DNA from 3 places in the Streptomyces ovatisporus genome. Region 2 is predicted to be linked to each of the others. Evidence: riboswitches for the same ligand, from Rfam matches in the RefSeq annotation. Region 2 holds a riboswitch; each other region holds the start of a gene.
The links. A riboswitch is a leader RNA that binds a small molecule or an ion and turns the genes downstream of it on or off. The one in region 2 is predicted to bind cyclic di-AMP.
Positions count from the first base shown of each region.

Region 1: linked by a shared signal. The riboswitch ahead of ACFPA8_RS17540 (M23 family metallopeptidase) and the one ahead of ACFPA8_RS03375 (transglycosylase family protein) in region 2 are both predicted to bind cyclic di-AMP.
Region 3: linked by a shared signal. The riboswitch ahead of ACFPA8_RS00865 (C40 family peptidase) and the one ahead of ACFPA8_RS03375 (transglycosylase family protein) in region 2 are both predicted to bind cyclic di-AMP.

Region 1 covers NZ_JBHSFH010000007.1:832,341-839,703, forward strand. The annotation lists gene ACFPA8_RS17525 (D-alanyl-D-alanine carboxypeptidase family protein) at 1-428, shown strand, start outside; gene ACFPA8_RS17530 (PP2C family protein-serine/threonine phosphatase) at 516-1,730, opposite strand; gene ACFPA8_RS17535 (Rieske (2Fe-2S) protein) at 1,992-2,915, opposite strand; cyclic di-AMP (ydaO/yuaA leader) riboswitch at 3,931-4,110, shown strand; gene ACFPA8_RS17540 (M23 family metallopeptidase) at 4,389-5,426, shown strand; gene ACFPA8_RS17545 (aldo/keto reductase) at 5,955-6,992, shown strand; gene ACFPA8_RS17550 (bleomycin resistance protein) at 7,094-7,363, opposite strand, start outside.
Region 2 covers NZ_JBHSFH010000003.1:390,753-398,115, forward strand. The annotation lists gene ACFPA8_RS03360 (alpha/beta fold hydrolase) at 1-267, shown strand, start outside; gene ACFPA8_RS03365 (oxidoreductase) at 430-1,347, shown strand; gene ACFPA8_RS03370 (response regulator) at 1,605-2,483, shown strand; cyclic di-AMP (ydaO/yuaA leader) riboswitch at 2,713-2,892, shown strand; gene ACFPA8_RS03375 (transglycosylase family protein) at 2,896-4,077, shown strand; gene ACFPA8_RS03380 (thiamine pyrophosphate-dependent enzyme) at 4,216-5,856, opposite strand; gene ACFPA8_RS03385 (MFS transporter) at 5,955-7,363, opposite strand, start outside.
Region 3 covers NZ_JBHSFH010000002.1:129,424-136,786, forward strand. The annotation lists gene ACFPA8_RS00855 (cytochrome P450 family protein) at 1-231, shown strand, start outside; gene ACFPA8_RS00860 (hypothetical protein) at 323-676, shown strand; gene ACFPA8_RS00865 (C40 family peptidase) at 929-2,017, opposite strand; cyclic di-AMP (ydaO/yuaA leader) riboswitch at 2,025-2,217, opposite strand; gene pcrA (DNA helicase PcrA) at 2,447-5,038, shown strand; gene ACFPA8_RS00875 (M23 family metallopeptidase) at 5,269-6,930, opposite strand.

The sequences.
Region 1 (7,363 bases), on a different contig from region 2:
AACTGGGCATGAAGAACACCGAGTTCGACTCCTTCGACGGCATCTCGAAGAAGGGGCGGAACCACTCCACCGCGCGCGACATGGCGAAGCTCGGCAAGTACTCGCTGGGCAGCACCAATATCCGCAAGGTCGCGAAGTCGACGTCGGCGAAGCAGAAGGCGACGAACGGCCGCACGTACACCTGGTACAACACCAACCAGCTGCTCGGTTCGTACAAGGGCGTCATCGGCATCAAGACGGGCACCGGCACCAAGGCGGGGCCGTGCCTCGTCTTCGCCGCGACGAAGGGCGACCGCTCCGTGGTCGGCGCGATCCTCAACAGCGGCGAGCGCTACCCCGACGCGAAGCGGATGCTCGACTGGGCGTTCGAGCAGAAGACCGCCAAGCTCGACCTGCGTCAGCTGCCCAAGGGCGCCGAGCGGGACTGACACACACCCGGCGCTGCCGAGTGCATCGCTCTGACCGCCCGGGTACGGCCGTCGTCCGACGCCGTACCCGGGCGTTCGTCGTTCCGCTCACGGTGGACTGTGCTGAAGAACCACGATCACCATGTCGTCGTTGACCGCCTCGGCCCAGCGTGTGACGTCCCGGTTGACGAAGGCGACGACCTCCGCCGGTTCGACGGCCGCCGCCTGCGCGGGGGCGCCGGCCGTGCTGCCGTAGCGCTCCGCCAGCCGCTGTTCCAGCGGATAGAAGCCGCCGCTTCTGCTGCGGGCCTCCGTGACCCCGTCGGAATAGGCCACCAGGGTGTCGCCGTCGGCCAGCCGGTACTCCTTGATGCCCGCGTCCGTGCCCGGTGCGAGGTCGCCGAAGCCGAGTGGCAGCGCGTACTCCGGTCCGGGGTCCAGCCGGGTGACTCCGCCGCCGGCGCCGATCAGGTACAACGACGGATGACCGCGGTCCAGCACCCGCAGAAAGCCCCCTCCCGGGGCGAACTCCAGCAGCACGGCCGTCGCGAAGAGCTCCCCCGCCAGCCCTGACGGCGCCCTTCCGGGGCCGTTCCCCGCCAGCGAACCCCCCGCCTCCATGTCCACCCGGTCCATGGCCATCGCCGCCTCGATCCGGTCGGCGACGTCCCTCAGGCTCGGACTCGACATGGCGGCCTCGCGGAACGCGGACGTGATCGTGGCAACCGACTCGGTCGCGCCGATGCCCTTGCCGCGTACATCGCCGACGATCACACGCACGCCGTGCGGTGTCTGCCGCGCGCTGTAGAAGTCGCCGCCGATGAGGGCGGCCTCGTCGGCGGCGCGGTAGACGCCGGCGAGACGTACGGGCCCGAGCCGGTCCGGCAGGGGACGCAGCAGTGCGCGCTGGGTGGCCTCTGCCACGGCCTGCACCTGGACGAGCTGAAGCGTGGTGCGTTCGAGGACCAGGGCGAGCGTGGTGGCGAAGCCGGTCACCAGCACCAGCGTGATGACGGGGCCGGTGATGTCGTCCGGATAGACGTCGTCCACGAGCAGGTGCATGGACACGAGCAGGACGACTGCCAGAGCGCCCAGCACGATGGTGACGAGGAAACGCGAGAGCAGCGCGGCGAGTACCACGGCTGCGGTGAGCAGCGACGCGAAGGAGTAGCGGGGCGGTGCGGACAGTTCCATGACCAGGGCCATCAGCAGAAGCGCCGGCGGCAGCAGACGCACCCACCTGGGCAGCAAGGCCGTACGCCCGCGGTGCGGTGCGCGCCTTGTGCCGTCCTCGTGTTCGGCGATCACACTGCCCGTGCCCACGTTCCCTCGTTCCCTCCATCGGGCGCCGGGCACCACTGCCCGCTTGCTCCGGCTCTCCTCAGTTTCGGGTACGGGGAGCGATCCGGCTCGGGGTGGTGGCGCCCGGGGGAGGGGTCCGGGTGCCACCCGCCGCTCTGCGGCCCGACGGCGCTGCCGCTCTGCGGCCCGACGGCGCTGCCGCTCTGCGGCTCGTTGGCACAGCCGCTCTGCGGCCCGACGGCGCTGCCGCTCTGCGGCCCGTTGGCGCTGCCGTCCCGCGGCTCACTGGTTCAGTCGTGCCTCGACCCGCCCGTCGACGTTCCGTGTCTCGAAGGCCGGCTGGGGCGATGTGGCAGGCCCGCCCACGTTCCAGCCGTCCGTGAGCCTGAAGACGCTTCCGTGCCAGGGGCAGCGCACACAGCCGTCGCTGACCTTCCCCTCGGAGAGGGGGCCCGCCATGTGACTGCACCGGTCTGCCAGCGCGTGCACGGCGCCGCCGCTCTCCCGTACGACGACGACGGGCACGTCCCCCACGGTCCGGCGTACCGCTTCACCGACCGGGAAGTCCGCTGCGGCGCCGAGGGGGTGCCACCCCGGCTCCGTGCGTACGGAGATGTCCTCGGCGTGGTTGACCGCGGCGGCCTGCCGGTACGCCAGGTGACCGCCGAGCGCGCCGCCCGCACCCACGGCCGCCAGCCCCGCGTAGCCCCAGGCGCGGCCGCGCAGCGAACGGCCTCGCAGCCGCGCGAAGAGTGAGGCGGCGTAGCAGCCCACTGCGACGCTGTTCGCCGCGGCGTGCACCACGCCCACGCGCATCTGCGGCTTGCGCATCTCGGCCCAGTCGACCCAACCCGTCACGGCCGCGGGCAGAGCAGCGACGAGGCCCGTGCCCACCAGCAGCCCCGCCGTGTACCGCTTGCCGGGCACCAGGTCGAGGACGGCGGCCGAGACCCAGGTACCGATGGGCACCTGCACCAGAAGCGGATGGACCGGGTGCCCGAGCCACCGGCCGTGCATGACGTCACGCAGATCCTCCCCGATCGGAACCGACTTCACGGCGCGCCGCAGTCTCATCAGGGCGGGATCCAGGGCGGTGGTCTTCTCGATCTTGTCGACGGCTGACAGTACGCGCCCCGGCCGCTGCGGGTCGGGGAGCACCGAGCGGACGGCGGTCGCGCAGGCGAGGAGCTTCTGAGAATAGGACATACCGCCCGGTGCCCCTCTGGGGCAGCGGCAAACGACGCCGTCGGGATTGCCGGACCGCTCCGGGGGACCGCGGCGTCGGGACGAGGGGGCGCTGCGGCGAGGGGGACGAAGGAAATGGCCGGGGCGACGCGGGTGCCCGGTGTCCGGAGGCGCCGGGGGTGACACCCGGTCGAATCCGCCGGCGGGACCGGCCTGCTCCGGGGCGGCGGTCCGGAAGGCCACCGGACCTCAGAGCGAGCCTCGAAGGTCTCGCCCGGCGCCCGGACCGCGCCCTGTGCCGGGAGGCCGCACAGCGCGGCGACTTCGGCGGCCACGAGGGTTCACGACGGGCCGTCCCTGCCGAAATCCCCTCCGTGGCAAGGGAGTCGGCACGCGTCGTCCACCCGCGCACCCGGCCGCCGCTGCTCCCCGCCGACGGATGGGCCCGCCGCGCCGAGCCGTCGGTGCCCTGTCCCTCCGCAAGACGGACCCGGCCCGCCGGACGGACCGCGCGGACGAGGCGGCTTCCCCCGCCGGGCTCCCAACTGCTGCTGTACATACGTGTGTTGTCCGAGGCGCGCGACCGGCACGGCCGCTGCTGCGAGTCAGTCGGGCGGCTCGCCCGGCGCGTCTTCCCTCCGGCCCCGAGGCGTTGCCCGACCGGTCCTCAAGGGCGTACAGGCGCACACGGGAGGCGAGTCGGCGGCGGCATGGTCTCGCCGACGGTCCCGTCGCGTGTCTCGGCGCCGGAGCGTGCTTCGCGACGGGCGTGCGGACCATTCCGGACGAGAGCCTCAACTGACGTTCTTTCACCGCACGTTCACTCGTCACTCACAGCGACGCCGTACCTCGGCCCGGGTGAGCGTGTGTCCCGATTCGCGCCGCCTGTCCGGTAGGTGACTGTCAAGCCGCTACAAATTCCGCCGGAAGCGCTTGGAATCCGAGCCGCGGGCCTATTAACGTTCGATAACGCAGCGCGGTCGTCACTGCCGTCACGAGAGACGGCACCGTGCGCCGTCGCCGAATCCTGAAAGTGCACCACCACGAGCCACAACTCGATACAGATGCACCAGAGGAACCGGGGAACCAACCCTTGCCGGACATCTCGGCGAGGATGGGGTGAATCGACAAGTCCCGTTCATGGGCGGGCAGTTCGTAGGAGACCTTCCTGCTCCGAACCCGTCAGCTAACCCGGTAGGCGAGAGGGAAGGAAAGGAGAACGCCCCCGTGGCGTCCAACAGGTATGCCCCCGAGGGCACGCACGGCCCGTACCGGGACGATGACGAGTCCGGTACGTACGGTGTCGTCCACGACTCCTACGGCGCGCACCACGACTACGGCACCTACGGCCAGTACGACACCGGTCAGTTCCACACAGGCCAGTTCGACACCGGCCAGTACGACACCGGTCAGTTCCACACCGGCCAGTACGACACCGGCCAGTACGACACAGGCCAGTTCCACACCGGTCAGTTCGACACGTACGGCTCGCTGCTGACCGAGACGTACGAGCAGCCGGCAGTCACCGAGGCGGTCGCGGCCCCCGAAACCGACTCCGGCCAGGACCACGACCACGCCCCCGACTCCGGCCCGAGCGCCGTACCGGCCTCCGTCTTCGCGCCCCGGGACGACGCCGAGCTTCCTCGCGAGGAGTGGAACCCCACTGCGGAGTCGGTGCGCCCCGTCCGCGGACGCCACAAGGTCGTCAAGCAGCGCGGCGGCAGCATGGCCCGCAGCGGCGCGGTTCTCGGCGTAGGCATGATCGCGGCGGTCGGCGCGGGCGGCATCGCCACCGCCCAGGAGAGGCCGCCGGCCATCTCCATGCAGGATGTCTCCGCCGCCACCGACACCGCCGCGAGCCTCTTCGGCGGCGACTCCGACGAGACCGTCGCCGGCTCGCCGCTGACCCAGGCGGCCGTGACCGAGGACGACGCCAAGGCCGGACGTACGGACGCCGGCGAGGCACTGCGCTCCCGCATCCTCGCCCAGGCGCAGCAGGCCCAGGCACAGGCGGACGCCTCCGCACGCGAAGCAGCGGCCAAGAAGGCCACCGCCGCCGCCGAGGCCAAGGCCGCCAAGGCCGACGCGGAGAAGCGCCGCAAGGCGGAGGCCGCCCGCCTCGCCAAGCTGGCCAAGAGCTTCGCGCTTCCCGTCTCCGGCTCCCAGCTCACCTCCAGCTTCGGCGAGGCCGGCAGCCTGTGGAGCAACGACCACACGGGCCAGGACTTCGCCGCCTCCACCGGTACGCCCATCAAGGCCGTCGGCTCGGGCACCATCAAGGAGGCCGGCTGGGCCGGCTCGTACGGCTACCGCACGATCCTCGAACTCAACGACGGCACCGAGGTGTGGTTCGCCCACCAGTCCTCGGTGAGCGTCTCGGCGGGCGAGAAGGTCGCTGCCGGCGACACCATCGGACGCGTCGGCGCCACCGGCAACGTCACCGGTGCCCACCTCCACATGGAGGTACGGCCCGGAGGCGGCTCGCCGATCGACCCGCTGGCGTGGCTGAGAGGCAAGGGCCTCAGCATCTGACGGCCGGTGCTCCGATGACACAGGCACGGACCGCCCGCGCGGCGCACCTCCCACTTCCCCGGTGGAGCACCGCACCGCGACCCTGCCCGGCACCGGCCGGGCGGGGGGTACGGCCGCAGCCTGCGGCACGGACTGCGCCGGTCTTACGGGACGTGCCGGACGTACCGGACGTGCGGGTCTGACACGCACGCAGGCGGAAGTCCGGCGGGCCGCGCCCGCAAGGTGACCGCGGCCTCTCAGGTCCCACCGGTTCCGTTCCGCCGCCGCTGCGCGTACCGTCCCGAGGACCATCCGCGCCGCCGCCGCCTCGCACCGCCGAGGTGCGCTGGAACGACGCACGATTCGCCCGAGCCCCTCGGCGTGCACGAGGAGGGGACGAGGCGGCGGCGGACGGGGGCTCCGAACCCCCGCACATGGCCCCGGCGGCCCTGGTGGACCACCCCCCGACACCAGGGTCGTCGGTCTTGATGCAGCAACGCGGGTTTCATCCAGGGGTGCGGTTCACGGGACAGCGCTACGGTCGGGGTCATGCCTGACAACGCCAACTCCGCCCCGAAAGCCGACGCCGACCCCCACTCCGGTGCGCACGCCCAAGCAGCCGCAGACACACACGAGTTCGGCACGTCCCAGCGCCGCCCCCTCGGCGGGCTGTCCGTCTCCCCGCTGTGCCTCGGCGGCAACGTCTTCGGCTGGACGGCCGACGAAGCCACCTCCCACGCCGTCCTCGACGCCTACACCGCTGCCGGCGGCAACTTCATCGACACGGCAGACGTCTACTCGGGAATCCGCCACGGAGTGAGCGGCGGAAGCGACTCCGAGACGGTCATCGGCAACTGGACGGCCTCACGCGGCAACCGCGACGACGTCGTCATCGCCACCAAGGTCGGCGCGCACCCCGACCGCAAGGGCCTCTCGGCCGCCAACATCAAGGCGGCGGCCGACGATTCGCTGCGCCGCCTCCGCACGGACCACATCGACCTGTACTACACGCACTTCGACGACGAGAGCGTCGAGGTCTCCGAGATCGTCACCGCCCTCGACGACTTGGTACGCGCGGGCAAGGTCCGCGAGATCGGCGCCTCCAACATCTCGCCCGAACGGCTCGCCGCCTCGCTCGACTTCAGCAAGCAGTCGGGCGCAGCCCGGTACACGGCCCTCCAGCCGCACTACAACCTCGTCTCACGCGACACGTACGAGGGCACGCCCGCGCAGGTCGCCGACGCGCACGGCCTCGCCGTCATGCCGTACTTCGCCCTCGCCATGGGCTTCCTCACCGGCAAGTACCGTCCCGGGCGCACGGCCGCGGACAGTCCCCGCGCGGAGAGGGCGTCCAAGTACCTGGACTCGGAACGCGGCCGGCGCGTCCTGGTCGCCCTCGACGAGATCTCCTCCGCCCGCGGCACCGAGCCGGCCACGGTGGCCCTGGCCTGGCTGCTGACCCGGCCGACGGTCACCGCACCGATCGCCAGCGCCCGCTCGCTCGACCAGCTCAAGCCGCTGCTCGCCCTTGCCGACGTCGAGTTGACGCCGGAGGAGGCGGCGCTGCTGACGGACGCGTCAGCCTGACGGCCCGTGCTGCCGGGGCCCGGTGCGAAGCCGTGCCCCGGCTGCGCCGTGACCTCCTATGCCGGGACCTCCTATGCCGGGACCTCCTACGCCGTGACCGCCTACGCCGTGTCCTGGTCCCGCAGCTCTGCCAGCCGCACCAGGTCGTCGCGGACCGACTCCCGCTCTGCGTCCGTGAGTTGGACCGCTGCCGCCTCCTCCATGGACCGGGCCGCGGTCGCCGCGTCGCCGAGCCGCGCGGCGACGTCCGAGCGCAGCACGAGCAGGCGCAGGAGCTGAACCGGGGTGGGCTGCTCGTCCGCGAGCTTCAGCACTCGGTCGATGATCTTCGCCGCGCCCTGCGGATCGTCGCGCGAGTCCGCGAAGAGCGC
Region 2 (7,363 bases):
GGCTACGCGGCGTGCTGTGACGCCCTCGCCGCGTTCGACCTGCGGGACAGGCTTTCCGAGGTGACGGTGCCCACGCTCGCCGTCGCCGGACGCCAGGACCCCGCCACCCCGCCCGCGTACGCCCGGCAGATCGCCGACTGCGTACCCGGTGCCGCCCTGGTGGAGGTGGCGGGTGCGGCCCATCTCGCCACCGCCGAGCGGCCCGACGCGGTCACTGCCGCGCTCCTCGTCCACCACGACTGCCTGCCGGGTGCGACCCAATGGTGAACTGCTGACCGTTCTGCTGACCGTCTGCCGGCTCCGAGCGCGCGGAAAGACGGACGCGCGGACGCACCGAGGCACGGAAAGCGGACCGGGCGGCTACGTCGAGGGAGCCGCGCCCTCGACGCTCCCTCGCGCTCACGGGCGGCCCGCCATACGCTGATTCGCATGAGCTGGACTGCGCGCAGCATCCCCGACCAGAGCGGCCGTACCGCCGTGGTGACCGGCGCCAACAGCGGCATCGGCTACGTCACTGCGCGCGAACTGGCCCGGCGGGGGGCCCGCGTGGTGCTCGCCTGCCGCAGCGAGCAGCGGGGTGCCGCAGCGCTCGACAGACTGCTCTCGCAGGTCCCGGAGGCACAGGTTGAACTGCGCGTGCTGGATCTGGCGGACCTGGCGTCCGTGCAGAGCTTCGCCGAGGCACTGCCGTACGAACGGATCGACCTGCTGATCAACAACGCAGGCGTGATGGCGGTGCCCTACGCACGGACAGTGGACGGTGTCGAGACGCAGTTCGCCGTCAACCATCTCGGTCACTTCGCCCTGACGGGGCTGCTGTTGGAGCGGCTGCTGGCCGCCCCCGGCGCTCGTGTGGTGACGGTCTCGAGCATGGCGCACGTACTGTCCAACATCGACATCAACGACCTCAGCAGCGAGCGCCGCTACCGCCCCATGGTCGCCTACGCCGCGTCGAAGACCGCCAACCTCCTCTTCGTCCGCGAGCTCGCGCACCGCGCGGACCACAAGGGGCTCGACCTGACCGCCGCCGCGGCCCATCCCGGTTATGCCTCGACCGAACTCCAGGTCAGGGGAGCGCAGCTGGCCGGGAGCGTGCTGCGCGAACGTCTCGCGCGGCTCTCCAACAGTGTGTTCGGCACCTCCGCCGACCAGGGCGCGGCGCCTTCGCTGTACGCCGCCACAGCGCCGTACGTCCACGGCGACTCCTTCTTCGGGCCGCGCATCCTCGGCGTGCGGGGCGGTCCTGGACCGTCCTGGCGGGCGTCGTGGACGCGCAACGACATCGCCGCAGGCCAGCTGTGGGCGGCCTCGGAGCGTCTGACTGGCGTCACCTATCAGGGTCTGTGACCGCCGGGCGGCACGTGCGGTGGGATGCACGGGGGGGCCGTGCGGGAGAGGGCCCGCCCTTGGTGCACGGCCCGCTGTCGGCCATAGTGGCCTGCGACGGAGCGGGAAGCCGCGCGTGCAGTGGAACATCCGGCAGCACGTCCCGGCGCACCCCCGGCGAGCACGGCACGGTTCGGCCGGCGGTCCGGCGCCCGGCGGCGGTCCGGCAGCACCCGGGCGGCAGCCCGCGGTCCCGGCGCAGGGAGAGGAGGCAGACGATGATCCGCGTGCTGGTCGTCGACGACGACTTCATGGTCGCCCGGCTGCACAGCACCCTCGTCGGGCAGGTCCCCGGCTTCACGGTCGCCGGGGCCGTGCACAGCGGCACCGACGCGCTGGCGGCTGTGCGGGAACTCCAGCCCGACCTCGTGCTGCTGGACATGTATCTGCCCGACCTGCCGGGCCTCGAGGTGCTGCGCGAACTGCGCGGCGGCGCCGCCCCCGAGGAGGGTCCGGACGTCCTGGTCGTCACGGCCGCACGGGACGCCGAGACAGTGCGCGGCGCGCAGCGCGGCGGAGCGGTGCAGTACATCATCAAGCCCTTCGAGGGGCAGCTGCTCAAGGAGCGTCTCCGCAGATACGCGGAGCACCGTGCCGCTCTGGCCACCCTGCACGCACCGCAACAGGACGACGTGGACAGGCTGTTCGCCGAGGGGGCCGGCAGCGGCACCGCCCGGACGGCCGACGCGCACGGCGGCACGGACGCAGCCCCCGGCGGGGGCACCGTGGGCGCCGGGGCTGTGCCCACGTCCGCCCACGGGGTGTCCGGACCGGAGGCCGGCCCCGCCAGACTTCCGAAGGGCCTGACCGAGCAGACGGCGGGACTCGTGCGGACGGCCCTGGAGGCCGGTCCCCAGGGCGCGGGGGTCTCGGCCTCCGAATGCGCCGCGCGCAGCGGGCTCTCCCGTGTCAGCGCCCGGCGCTATCTGGAGCACTTCGTCTCGACCGGAACGGCGCGGGTCACGCTCCGGTACGGCATGACGGGGCGGCCGGAACGGCGGTACCACCCGCTCGGGCCGCTCGGGTGGCAGAAAGCCTCCCCGGAGGGAGACCGGACGGCCGGGGACGGCGTGACACCCACCACAGACAATTCGTGAGCAGCGTCACACGAATGTCCCCGGCGGATGAGGGCGCCACTCAATTCGCCTGTTCAGCAAGGCGACTTGACTGCTCATGCGCCGGTAGATGCCCTATTCAGTGATCTTTTCCTTCTGAGAGATCTGTCTGCTTTCTTGTGGTGACGAATTCGTTCTGCTTAACGTGCGGTCGCCACCGCGACTCCCGAACGGTGGTCCCGCCGCCGGGACGCCGAATCCTGCCGCCCGGCTCGGGCAATCACGCAATCCCTGCGGCAGGAGTGGGGGAACCAGGTAAGTGCCGTACGTGGCTGGTCGCACGTGCGGCTTGGGGTGAAGCCGTACGCGAATACCCCCTCGTATTCGCGTGGGCCGGGCAACTCCAGCCCGAATCCGACAGCTCACCTCGCAGGCGTAGGAGAGGAACTGCCCTATGTCCGGACGCGGTCGTCACCGTCGTCAGTCCAATCGCCGCATCTCACGGAGAATGTCGCGTGCCTCGCTCGCCATCACCGCGGGCGGCGCCGCCGGTATCGCCCTTCCACTCGTCGGTACGGGCAATGCCCACGCCGCTTCGGTGAGCACCTGGGACAAGGTCGCCGAGTGCGAGTCGTCGGGCAACTGGTCCATCAACAACGGCAACGGTTTCCACGGTGGTCTGCAGTTCACCCAGAGCACCTGGTCGAGCTTCGGCGGCACGAAGTACGCGCCGCGCGCCGACCAGGCGACCAAGGACCAGCAGATCGCCATCGCCGAGAAGGTGCTCGCGGGGCAGGGTCCCAAGGCGTGGCCGCTGTGCGGCCCGAAGGCCGGTCTGACCCGGAACAGCGGTGCCCCCGACATCTCGCCCGACAGCGGCTCCGGTTCGCAGTCCGCGCAGAAGGAGCAGCAGAAGGCGAAGCCCGAGCAGGACAAGGCCGAGGACGCCTCGAAGTCGAAGCAGCAGGGCTCGCGCTTCCACACCGTCTCCCGCGGTGACACGCTCTACCGGATCGCCACCGACGAGAACATCGAGGGCGGCTGGAAGAAGCTCTACGACGCCAACCGCGAGACCGTCGGCGGTGACCCGGACCTGATCCTGCCGGGGCAGAAGCTCACCCTGAAGGGCGGCGGCTCCGGGGCGAAGCCCTCCGCCGACAAGCCCGCCCAGGACTCCGGCGCCACCGCGGAGAAGTCCAGCGCCACCAAGTCCTCCGCGGACCAGGACTCCTCCGGATTCGCCGCACCCGTGAGCGGCGGTACGAGCACTCCGTACGGGGCTTCCGGCAGCAGCTGGTCCAGCGGCAAGCACACAGGTGTCGACTTCTCGGCCTCGACCGGCACCGGAGTGAAGGCCGTCTCGCCCGGCATCGTCGTACAGGCGGGCTGGGGCGGTTCGTACGGCAACCAGGTCGTGATCAGGCACGACGACGGCAAGTACAGCCAGTACGGACACCTTTCGTCGGTCTCCGTCCGTGCCGGCGAGGAGGTGTCCGCGGGCGAGCAGATCGGTGCAGTCGGCGCGACCGGCAACGCCACGGGCCCGCACCTGCACTTCGAGGTCCGCAACGGCCCCGCCTACGGCTCGGACATCGACCCCGTCGGCTACCTGCGCCAGCACGGCATCGGCCTCTGACGCCACCGGGCGCCCGGCGGAAGGGGCGGTCCACCGGCACCGCACACGGAGGGGGCGGCGCCTGCACGTGTCACGCGTGCGGGCGCCGCCCCTCCGGTCTGTCCGGCCTGTTCCCGCCCTCCGGGCGGCCTCCGCTCGTCAGCGCTGGAAGTTCCCGTCCGCCTCCACCTCGACCTCCAGCACCAGCGGACCGCTTCTCCCTGCGAGGTCCGGCAGCAGCTCCTCCAGCTCGGACCGGAGCGCCTCGTGATCGCTCACGCGGCGCGCCGGGCAGCCCAGGGAGCGGGCAGCAGCGGCGACGCCGACCTCCTCGAACGCGGGCCAGGGCGCGGTCCGCTCCGCCTTCTCGGCGAGCCGGTCCATGATCGCGTACCTCCCGTTGGCGAGGACGACGAAGAGCACACCGACCCGGTAGTGCGCGGCCGTCCACAGCGCCTGGATCTGATAGAGCGACGACCCGTCCCCCACCACGGCGACCACGGGACGTTCCGGCGCCCCCAGCCGCACCCCGACGGCCGCCGGCAGCGCGAAGCCGAGCGCGCCCATCGCCGCGCTGAGGAAGCCCAGCGGACGCCGCGCGGGCACCAGGGCATGCAGGTCCGGACGGCTCGACGGGGTCTCCTCGACCAGCACCGTCTCGGGCGGGAGCAGCCGCGCCAGCGCAGCCAGTACGTGCGCGGCGCGCAGCGGCTCACCCGCACCGGGCGGGGGCGGCGGAGCCGGGCGTTCCCGCCGCGGGCGCGGGGACGGCGACGACGCCTGCCGGCGCCCGGCGCCCGGCCCACGGCCGGTCCCCGTACCGACCGCCTCCGTCAACGCCGTGCAGAAGGGCGGCAGTCCGGCCACGACCGCCAGTTCCACCGGTGCCCGCAGCGCCTCCGCCGGGTCGTCCGTGACGAGCGCCAGCCGCGTACCGTGCCCTGCCAGGGGCCCGCTCTCGTAGGGGTACTGACGGAAGACGGGCGCACCGACGGTCAGCACGAGATCGTAGGGAGCCAGGGCCGCCCGCAGCCGGGGGCGGTCCGCCGGCAGATGTCCCGCGAAGCACGGATGGTCCTGCGGGAAGCCCGCCCGTGCGCCGAAGGACTCCTGCCACACGTCGCAGTCCAGCCGTTCGGCCAGCACCGTCAGAGCATCCCAGGTGACGGCGTGGTCCGCTCCCGCGCCCACCACCAGGGCGGGGGCCGAGGCGCCGTCGAGGAGAGCGGCTACCTCGCCTGCTGCTGCGGTGTCGGCCGCCGCGGACAGGCGCAGCTCGGCGGGAGCCGGGAGCGGCAGGTCCTCGGCGGGCTGCGCCCAGTCGTCCATGGGCACGATGACGAGGGCGGGCCCGCGAAACGCACGGGCAGCGTGTACGGCGCGGGCGAGGGCCCCGGGCACGTCCTGGGCTCGGGGCGGCGTCTCCGTCCGTACGGGATACTCGCCGGCCAGCTGCTCCAGGTGCCCCGCGAGGAACGGCTCCTGGGCCAGGTGCCGGCGGTCCTGCTGCCCCACGACCACCACCAGCGGTGCTCTGTTGACGCGAGCGGTGGACAGGGCTCCCACGGCGTTGCCCAGTCCCGCGGTGGTGTGCAGCAGAGCGAGAGCGGGGGCGTCCCGGGCGATGGCGTAACCCGTCGCCGCCCCCACGACGGAACCCTCGTGGAGAGCGAGGACGAAGCGGATGTCGTCCGGGAGACCGGCGAGGAAGGGCACCTCCGTGGAGCCGGGGTTGGCGAACACGGTGGTCAGGCCGTAGCGGCGCATGACCTCCAGGGCGGCCTCACGGACGGTGGGCATGGCTGAGGAGCCTCCTGGTTCACGGTGGCTCCGGCCCCGCGTCTGGCGCGGAGCCGGAAGGCGCGTCAGCTGTCGGGCGGAGTGTGCGGCAGGACGCCTCAGACGTCGGCCGGGGGCCGGTAGCGGACCTGCGTGAGGATGCAGAAGCCGACGACGACGATGGCCGCGTCCATCCACACCGCGGCCGCCCATCCGCCCGTCTTGTCGCGGAGCACCCCGCTGATCGCAGGGGAGAGCACCGCGCCCATCTCGCCGATGAGGTTCTCCATGCCGAACGCGGACCCGCGCAGCCGCGCCGGTGCCAGTTCGGCTGTCAGCGCATGACCGACCGGCTGCAGCGCGTTGAAGAACAGGCTCGCTGTGAACAGCAGCAGACCCATGACCCACAGGGACGGGTGGGCCGCCGCGCTGAGATACCAGGCGAAGGCCAGCGTCAGCACCGCCTGGACGCCGGTGAAGGTCAGCATCATGCCCTTGCGTCCCCAGCCGCGCCGCAGCCCGTGGTCCGAGAGCCAGCCGCCCGCGGGGAAGCCGAGGATGCCGGCGCCCGCGTTGAACCCGGCGGTCAGAGCGGCGTTCATGAAGGTGGAGTCCGCGGCTCCGGCGACGATCGAGACGGACCAGAAGCTGAAGAACCACAGGTTCCACAGGATCGCGATGTTGCAGACGTACAGCAGGAACAGGTCGCGGTTTTTGATGACCGGTCCGATCTCGGTGCCCTTGCGGGCCAGCGCGAAGAGCACCAGGCCGACGGCGAGGGCGACTTCGAGCAGCGCGACCCAGAGCTCGGACAGGCCCGCGCTCGTCCCCAGCCAGTAGACGGCCATGACGAGACCCAGCGAGACGGCGGCGTACACGCCCAGGTGCAGCGTCGCCCGGGTCAGCCCGGAGAACGTCAGGTGCGCGCGGAACCACCACCCGACGACCACGCCCACCACGACGGTCGCCACCCCCAGCACCCAGAAGACCATCCGCCACGCCTCGACGTGCTCCAGGAAGAGCTCGCCGAACTCCACGAGTTCGGGGGTGAAGACGATCGCGACGGTGATGCCGATGGACAGTCCCGTGATGACGACGCCCATCGCCAGGCTGCGGTCGCGCTCGGGTGTCGTCGCGGTGATCAGGGTCCGGTCGTTCGAGTAGAAGGCGCCCTCGCCCAGGCCGGTGACGACGCGTACGACGATGAACGCGACGAGGCCGCCGATGAACCCGGTGAGTACCGTCGCCACACCCGCCCACAGCAGGCTGACGACGATGAGCGTGCGGTGCCCGTAGCGGTCGCCGAGGTAGCCGCCCGGGAACTGCGTGAGCATGTAGCCCGCGAAGAAGAGACCGCCGACGAGGCCGCCGAGTGCGTGCGGGTTCTCCGCGTCGGCGAGGAACCCCACCCCGTTCTCGATCATCCACGTCACTACGGGGCCGGTGACCGCCCGGTCGGCGGCGCTCACCGTCCAGCCGAGCAGCAGCAGCACCCACAGGGTGTGCCAGGAGCGCCATCGGCGGCGCC
Region 3 (7,363 bases), on a different contig from region 2:
GCGGAACCGGACAGGTTCGACATCCGCCGTGACGCACGCGGGCACATCGCGTTCGGACACGGCCTGCACCACTGCCTGGGCGCGCCGCTGGCACGGCTGGAAGGACGCATCGCGGTCCGGTCGCTGCTGGAACGCTTCCCCGGCCTGACTCCCGACGCGGAGGAAGCCGGCCTGTCCTGGCTGCCGGGCATGCTGATCAGGGGTGTACGGGAGTTGCCGGTGCGCTGGTGAGCCTCCGGCGCCCGCCACGGCCGGCGACCGGTGTCACGGGGAGCCCGGGCCACTCCCCGGGCCCGCCGGGGCACTTGGCTACGCTCCCGGCATGGGCATACTCATCAACGTCTTCGTCGGCCTGCACATCATCGGCATCGCCGCACTGCTGGGCGGCTTCTTCTTCCAGATGAAAGCGATGCGTACGGGCGAGGCGCGCTTCGTCCCCGGCATGCTGCACGGCGCGTTCACCATGCTGGTGACGGGCATGGTGCTTGTCGGGCTCAACCAGGCCGCCGACGAGCCGGTCGACAACTTCAAGATCGGCGTGAAGCTCGCGCTGCTCGTGGTGATCCTCGGGCTGGTCTACGTCAAGCGGGACGAGGAGAAGGTCGCGGCTCCACTGTTCGGCACGGTGGGTGCTCTGACGACGGCGAACATCTTCATCGCGGTGCTCTGGACCTGAGGTTCGCCTGATCCGGGGCGGTCCTGCGGCCGTGCAGTGTTCCCCGGTGTTCCCGGTGGACCCGGTGGACCCGATGTGCCAGCGGTCGCCGTTCGGCGGTGCGGATCGCCGGGGCGCGCGGCGCCCTCGCGATCGCCACGGCCAGAGCCGGCAGGACAGGTGGATGCTCATCGCCCCGCCCGTCCGGACGAGCTGGGGACAGGGCGATGAGAGACGTCCGGCCCGAAGGAGGGCCCGCGCTCGGCCTCCGGCTCAGCCGGGACGGTTGGCCGAGTGGAACGGCATCGTGTCGATCGACTCGTACCGCACCTCGGCACCCGGCTTCGGGGCGTGGATCATCTGGCCGTTGCCCACATAGATGCCGACGTGGCTGATGTCGTCGTAGAAGAAGATCAGGTCCCCGGGCTGCATCTGCGACTTGGAGACCTTGGTGCCGACTTCGACCTGGTCCCAGGTCGTACGGGGCAGCGAGACCCCGGCTTCCTTCCAGGCCCCCATGGTCAGCCCCGAGCAGTCGAACGAGCTCGGCCCTGTGGCGCCCCAGACATACGGCTTGCCCAGCTGCTCCTTCGCGAAGCCGATGACCTTCTCGGCCTGGGAGGCGTTCGAACCCGGGCTGCCGCCGCCTGAGTCCTTCTCGCGTTCCGCCTCGGCCCGTTCGGCCGCCTTGCGGGCCGCCTCCTGCTTCCTCTTCTCCGCCGCCGCGAGACGCGCCTTCTGCTCGGCGGTCAGCTCGGAAAGGAGCTTCCGGGCCTCCGCGAGCTTGCCCTGGACTTCCTGCTTGTTCTTCTTCAGCTCCTTCTGGGCGGAAGTGAGCGCGGTGAGTTCCTTCGTGGCCGCCCTGCGTTCACGGTCGGCGGCCTTCTGCTGCTTCTCGAAGTCGGAGACGGCTTCCTTCTGACGGCCCGACATCCGGTCCAGCACGTGCGACTGCTGGAAGAACTGCTGCGGGTCCTCGGTGAGGAGCAGCGTCGCGGTCTCGGACATGCCGCCGGAACGATACTGCGCGGTGGCGTAGTTGCCGAGCGTGCGCCGCGCCTCGTTCAGTTCCGCGGTGCGCTCGGCGGCCTCGTCGAGCGACTTGTCCGCCTCGGCCCGCTGTGCGTCCGTCTTCTCCTTGGCGGCGTTGTACTTCTGCGTCGAGCTCTCCGCCTGCTGGTAGAGCTCGTCGACCTTCTTCTTGACCTCCGAGAGCGACGGCTTGCCGTCGTCCGGGGCCGCCTGCGCGCTCTGTGTGAGGAGCGAGACGGCGGCGAGCGCGGCGGTGGTGACGCCGAGCGCTCCGCGTTTCGTCGCGGCGGACTGGATTATCCGGGTGCGCGGCTTGCGATGGGACGCCAAGGCCGGCAACTCCTTCCGTGTGCCGCCTACCGGGTTAGCTGACGGGTTCGGGCGTTCGGAAGGCTGCCCTACGGGACGTGCGCCCTTGTTCCTGCGGCGCGTACGTCCCGATTCACCCCGGGTGCGTACACGGCCCTGCGCGTACGCGGTGGGTCCCCGGCTCCGGCGGACATACCGGCCGGACTCGGCGGGAACGGCCCGTGCCGACGCTTTCGCCGACGAGTGGTGCGAGCCGTCCGGCACGGCACGGTAGCGGAGTTGTGGGTCCGCTGTGAAGGCCGAAGGTGATACGTCCGATATCGGTTCGTTATCCGACGGGGTGTCGGGACGGGTTCGCAGCGCGGTCGTCCGCCGCGCAGCTGACACCGTGCCGCGGACCGTGCGGACCCCGGCTGCCCTGTCGGTGGGACGGCCTAGACTCGTCCGACGATGAGCAGCCTCTTCGACGACAGCTTCCTGAACAGCCTCGCCCCGGTGCGCGCACAGGACGGGCCCCCTCCCGGGCAGGGCGAGGAGCCCCTGCCGCCACCCCCCGACGACGGCGGGGAGCACCACGACGGGGGCGAGCACCACGACGGGGGCGAGGTCCCGCACCATCTCTTCGCCGGCACCTTCGAGGGCCGCGGCGGCCACGGGGCGGGCGGCGGACCGTATCACCGGGGCGGCTCCCGGCGTACGGTCGTGGACGCCGCGGCGCTGCTGGAGGAGATGAACGCGTCGCAGCGTGATGCCGTGGTGCACACCGGCTCGCCGCTGCTGATCGTCGCCGGAGCGGGCTCGGGCAAGACCCGCGTGCTGACTCATCGCATCGCGTATCTCCTTGCCGCCCGCGGCGTCCACCCCGGGCAGATCCTCGCCATCACCTTCACCAACAAGGCCGCGGGCGAGATGAAGGAGCGCGTCGAGGAGCTCGTCGGTCCCAGGGCCCAGTCGATGTGGGTCTCGACCTTCCACAGCGCGTGCGTACGCATCCTGCGCCGGGAGAGCAAGAAGCTCGGCTTCACCTCGTCGTTCTCGATCTACGACGCGGCCGACTCGAAGCGGCTGATGGCGCTCGTCTGCCGGGACCTGGACCTCGATCCGAAGCGGTATCCGCCGAAGGCCTTCAGCGCCAAGATCTCCAACCTCAAGAACGAGCTCATCGACGAGGAGGACTTCGCGGCACAGGCCGAGGGAGCGTACGAGAAGACGCTCGCCGAGGCGTACACCATGTACCAGGCGCGGCTGCGTGAGGCCAACGCCCTGGACTTCGACGACATCATCATGACCACGGTCCACCTGCTCCAGGCGTTCCCCGACGTCGCCGACCACTACCGGCGCCGCTTCCGCCATGTGCTGGTGGACGAGTACCAGGACACGAACCACGCGCAGTACACGCTGGTGCGCGAACTCGTCGGCCCGGGCGGGCCCGAGGGCGTCCCGAGTGGCGGGGAGGACGGGCAGGAGGCCGAAGGCCCGGCCCCCGAGCGCGCCGAACTGTGCGTCGTCGGCGATGCGGACCAGTCCATCTACGCCTTCCGCGGGGCGACGATCCGCAACATCCTCCAGTTCGAGGAGGACTACCCGGACGCGACGACGATCCTGCTGGAGCAGAACTACCGGTCCACGCAGACGATCCTCAGCGCCGCCAACGCCGTCATCGAACGGAACGAGAACCGCCGCCCGAAGAACCTGTGGACCGATTCCGGTGCCGGCGACCGCATCACCGGCTACGTCTCCGACACGGAGCACGACGAGGCGCAGTTCGTCGCCGACGAGATCGACCGCCTCACCGACGCCGGCGAGGCGAAAGCGGGGGACGTCGCGGTCTTCTACCGCACCAACGCACAGTCCCGTGTCTTCGAGGAGGTCTTCATCCGCGTCGGCCTCCCCTACAAGGTCGTCGGCGGGGTGCGCTTCTACGAACGCCGCGAGGTCCGCGACGTACTGGCGTATCTGCGGGTGCTGGCCAACCCCGAGGACGCGGTGCCGCTGCGCCGGATCCTCAACGTGCCCAAGCGCGGCATCGGCGACCGTGCCGAAGCGATGATCGAGGCACTCGCCCTGCGCGAGAAGATCACCTTCCCCCAGGCGCTGGTACGCGTCGACGAGGCGTACGGAATGGCCGCGCGCTCCGCGAACGCCGTGCGCAGGTTCAACGTGCTGATGGAGGAGCTGCGCACGATCGTCGAGTCGGGGGCGGGGCCCGCGACCGTCCTCGAGGCGGTGCTGGAACAGACCGGTTACCTGGCCGAACTCCAGGCGTCCAACGACCCGCAGGACGAGACCCGCATCGAGAACCTCCAGGAACTGGCCGCCGTCGCCCTCGAGTTCGAGCAGGAGCGCGGTGAGGACGAGCCCGGCACGCTCGCCGACTTCCTGGAGCAGGTCGCCCTCGTGGCCGACTCCGACCAGATCCCGGACGAGGAGGACGGAGAGGAGAACGGCGTCATCACGCTGATGACGCTGCACACCGCCAAGGGGCTCGAGTTCCCCGTGGTCTTCCTCACGGGCATGGAGGACGGCGTCTTCCCGCACATGCGGGCGCTGGGACAGACGAAGGAGCTGGAGGAGGAGCGGCGACTCGCGTACGTGGGCATCACGCGTGCCCGCCGGCGCCTCTACCTGACGCGTTCTGTGCTGCGCAGCGCGTGGGGCCAGCCGTCGTACAACCCGCCCTCCCGCTTCCTCGAGGAGATCCCCGACCAGTACCTGGACTGGAAGCGCACGGGTGCCTCCGCCGGATCGGGTGCGAGCCGTGGCGGCGGGATCGGTTCCGGGTTCGGGGCCGGCTCGTCGCTGTCGTCGACGGCCGCGGGGGCGGCGCGACGAGGCGGGCCGAGCGGCTTCGCCACGCGGCGTACGTCGGACCGTCCGGTCGTCAGCCTGTCGGTCGGGGACCGTGTGACGCACGACAGCTTCGGGCTGGGCAGGGTCGTGGCGGTCAAGGGCAGCGGCGACAACTCCGAGGCGACGATCGACTTCGGCGGTGAGAAGCCGAAGCGGCTGCTGCTGCGGTACGCGCCGGTGCAGAAGCTGTAGCGGGCGGGGGACGGCCGGGGCGGCGGAGGGCAGCGCGAGCGGAGGGACGTACGCGCCTCAGGCGTGCCGGTGCAGTCGGTGCACCGGCCGATCGGCCCGCGCCATGCGGAGGACAGGCTCGGTGGGTTCCGCGTCATGCGGAGGCCCGTTCGGTGGGTTCCGCGTCATGCGGAGGCCCGTTCGGTGGGTTCCGCGTCATGCGGAGGCCCGTTCGGTGGGTTCGGTCCGGATCAGCTCGGGTCGAGGCCCTTGGACCGCAGCCAGGGAAGCGGGTCTATCGCTTCGCCGCCGCCCGGGTGCACCTCGAAGTGCAGGTGCGGTCCTGTGGAGTTGCCGGAGCTGCCCGAATACCCGATGGTGTCGCCGGCCTTCACCTCGCCGGAGCGGATCTTGGTGCTGCTGAGGTGGCAGTACCACGTCTCGGTGCCGTCGGGGGCGGTCACGACGGCCATGTTGCCGAAGGACACGTCGTACTTGGTGGTGACGGTGCCGTCGGTCGCGGCCATCACCGGGGTGCCTTCGCTGACGGGGAAGTCGATGCCCGTGTGGACGGACATCCAGTTGAGGCCCGCCTGCCCGTACTGCGCGCTCAGGCCGTGTTCCTTGACGGGAAGGGCGAACTTCGGGCGCAGCGCCTCCTTGCGCGCGGCCTCCCTGGCCTTGCGCTCCCGCTCGGCCTCCTGCCGCTCCTTGAGGTCGATGCGCTCCTGGGTGCGGCTGGCGCGGTCTGCGAAGTCGTCGGCGTCGGCGGAGAGTCCGGCCAGCTGGGTGTCGAGCTTGCTGTTGGCGGGCTGGACGGCGGAGTCGGGTGCCGAGGCCTGCGTGGTCGTCGTGTCGTCCGGGCTGTTGCCCGCGACGGAGGCCGCGGCGATCCCGGCCACGCCCATCACGGCGACGGAGGGCACTGCGACGGTGAGCATCGCGGAACGCCGGGGTCTCGGAGCGCGACGCCGGCTCCGGAGGTGGGGTGGGGCGCCGATCGTGACGGCGTCGGGCCCGGCGGGCGTCTCGGGTGCGAAGTCCTCGCCCGCGCCGGGGTGTCCGTGACCGTGTTCGTGACCGTCGGGTTCGTGGCCGTAGTGACCGTGACCGTTGTGGCCGTATCCGGTGTCGAGGCCGTCGTCGTACGACTGGCCGCCGGGAGTGTCCGGCTCCGCGTCGACGCCGTGGAAGCTGTCGAAGGCGGGGAAGGCCGCCGTGGCGTCCGGCTCTCCGTCGGCTGCGAAGAACTCGCCCTGGGACGGGTGCTGTTCGTAGGTGCCGAAGGCCGCGGCGGCCTCGGGATCGAGACCGTCGTAGGCATCGTGGTGGTCCTGGTGCTCGAGGCCCTGGACCGTGCCGTCGTACCCGTACGAGTAGCCGTCGTAGGTCGCGCCGGCGAACTGGCCGCCTTGGTCGCCGACCTGCGCCTCCGGCTGGCCCGCCTCCCAACTGCCGCCCTCGGCAGGGGGGTTCCACTGGCCATCCCACTGGTTCGCGTCCCACTGACCGGTGCCGGCGTTCCACTGCGTGGCGTCCCACTGGCCGGAGGTGTATCCGTACTCGGCCCATGTGGTGCCGTTGTCGTACGTGCCGCCGTCGTAGGCGCCTGCGCCGGTGTCCTGGCCCGCGTAGGCGTCGTAGGAGCCTGTCGCGTAACTGCCGTTGTCTGCGCCCGTGTCGGCGCCCGGCATGGCGCCGAAGAGCGGGTCGCCGTCGCCGTAGGAGGCTGCCGAGTTGTCGTAGGCGCCCGTGCTGTAACCGTCGTACGCGCCGGGGTGGCCCTGCGAAGTGCCGTGCTGCGCGTGGATGTCGAAGGCCGCCTGCCCGTAGAGGCCGTCGTGGGCCCCGTACGAGAAGTCGGAGGAGATATCAGCCGGGAGGGAGCTTCCCGACGGGTGACGGTCGTTCACCACCAACTTCACTTTCGCCTCGACAACAAGGGCGGAACAGCTCGGTGACTGTACCCGGCGGTATGCGAGCTCGACAATCTTCAACAGGTTTCGGGGCCGGGAGAAACGGGCATTCGGCCGCCTTTCGCCGTTCTACGGACGGGTATTTGGTTTTGCGTTCGAGGCGTGTTCGAGTAGCTCCGTACCGTCGGTAAGACGGCCGGGCGTCCTCGCCGCACCGGATCGGGGTGCTCGTGGCGGGCTCCAACTGGGGCCGTATGCGGGCGGATGCGTCAAGAGCCTGTGATGCGGGGAGCAACGGGAGTTCTGTATCCCAAACCGCCGGAAGGGGGGCCCGGTTGGAGCGGCTCGCCCCCGTAGGGCGAGCCCGCGCGAATCCCGATGCGAAAGCAAGGTGGCCGAATGTGGGGGGTGTCCCTCGTGGGGTCGCGGC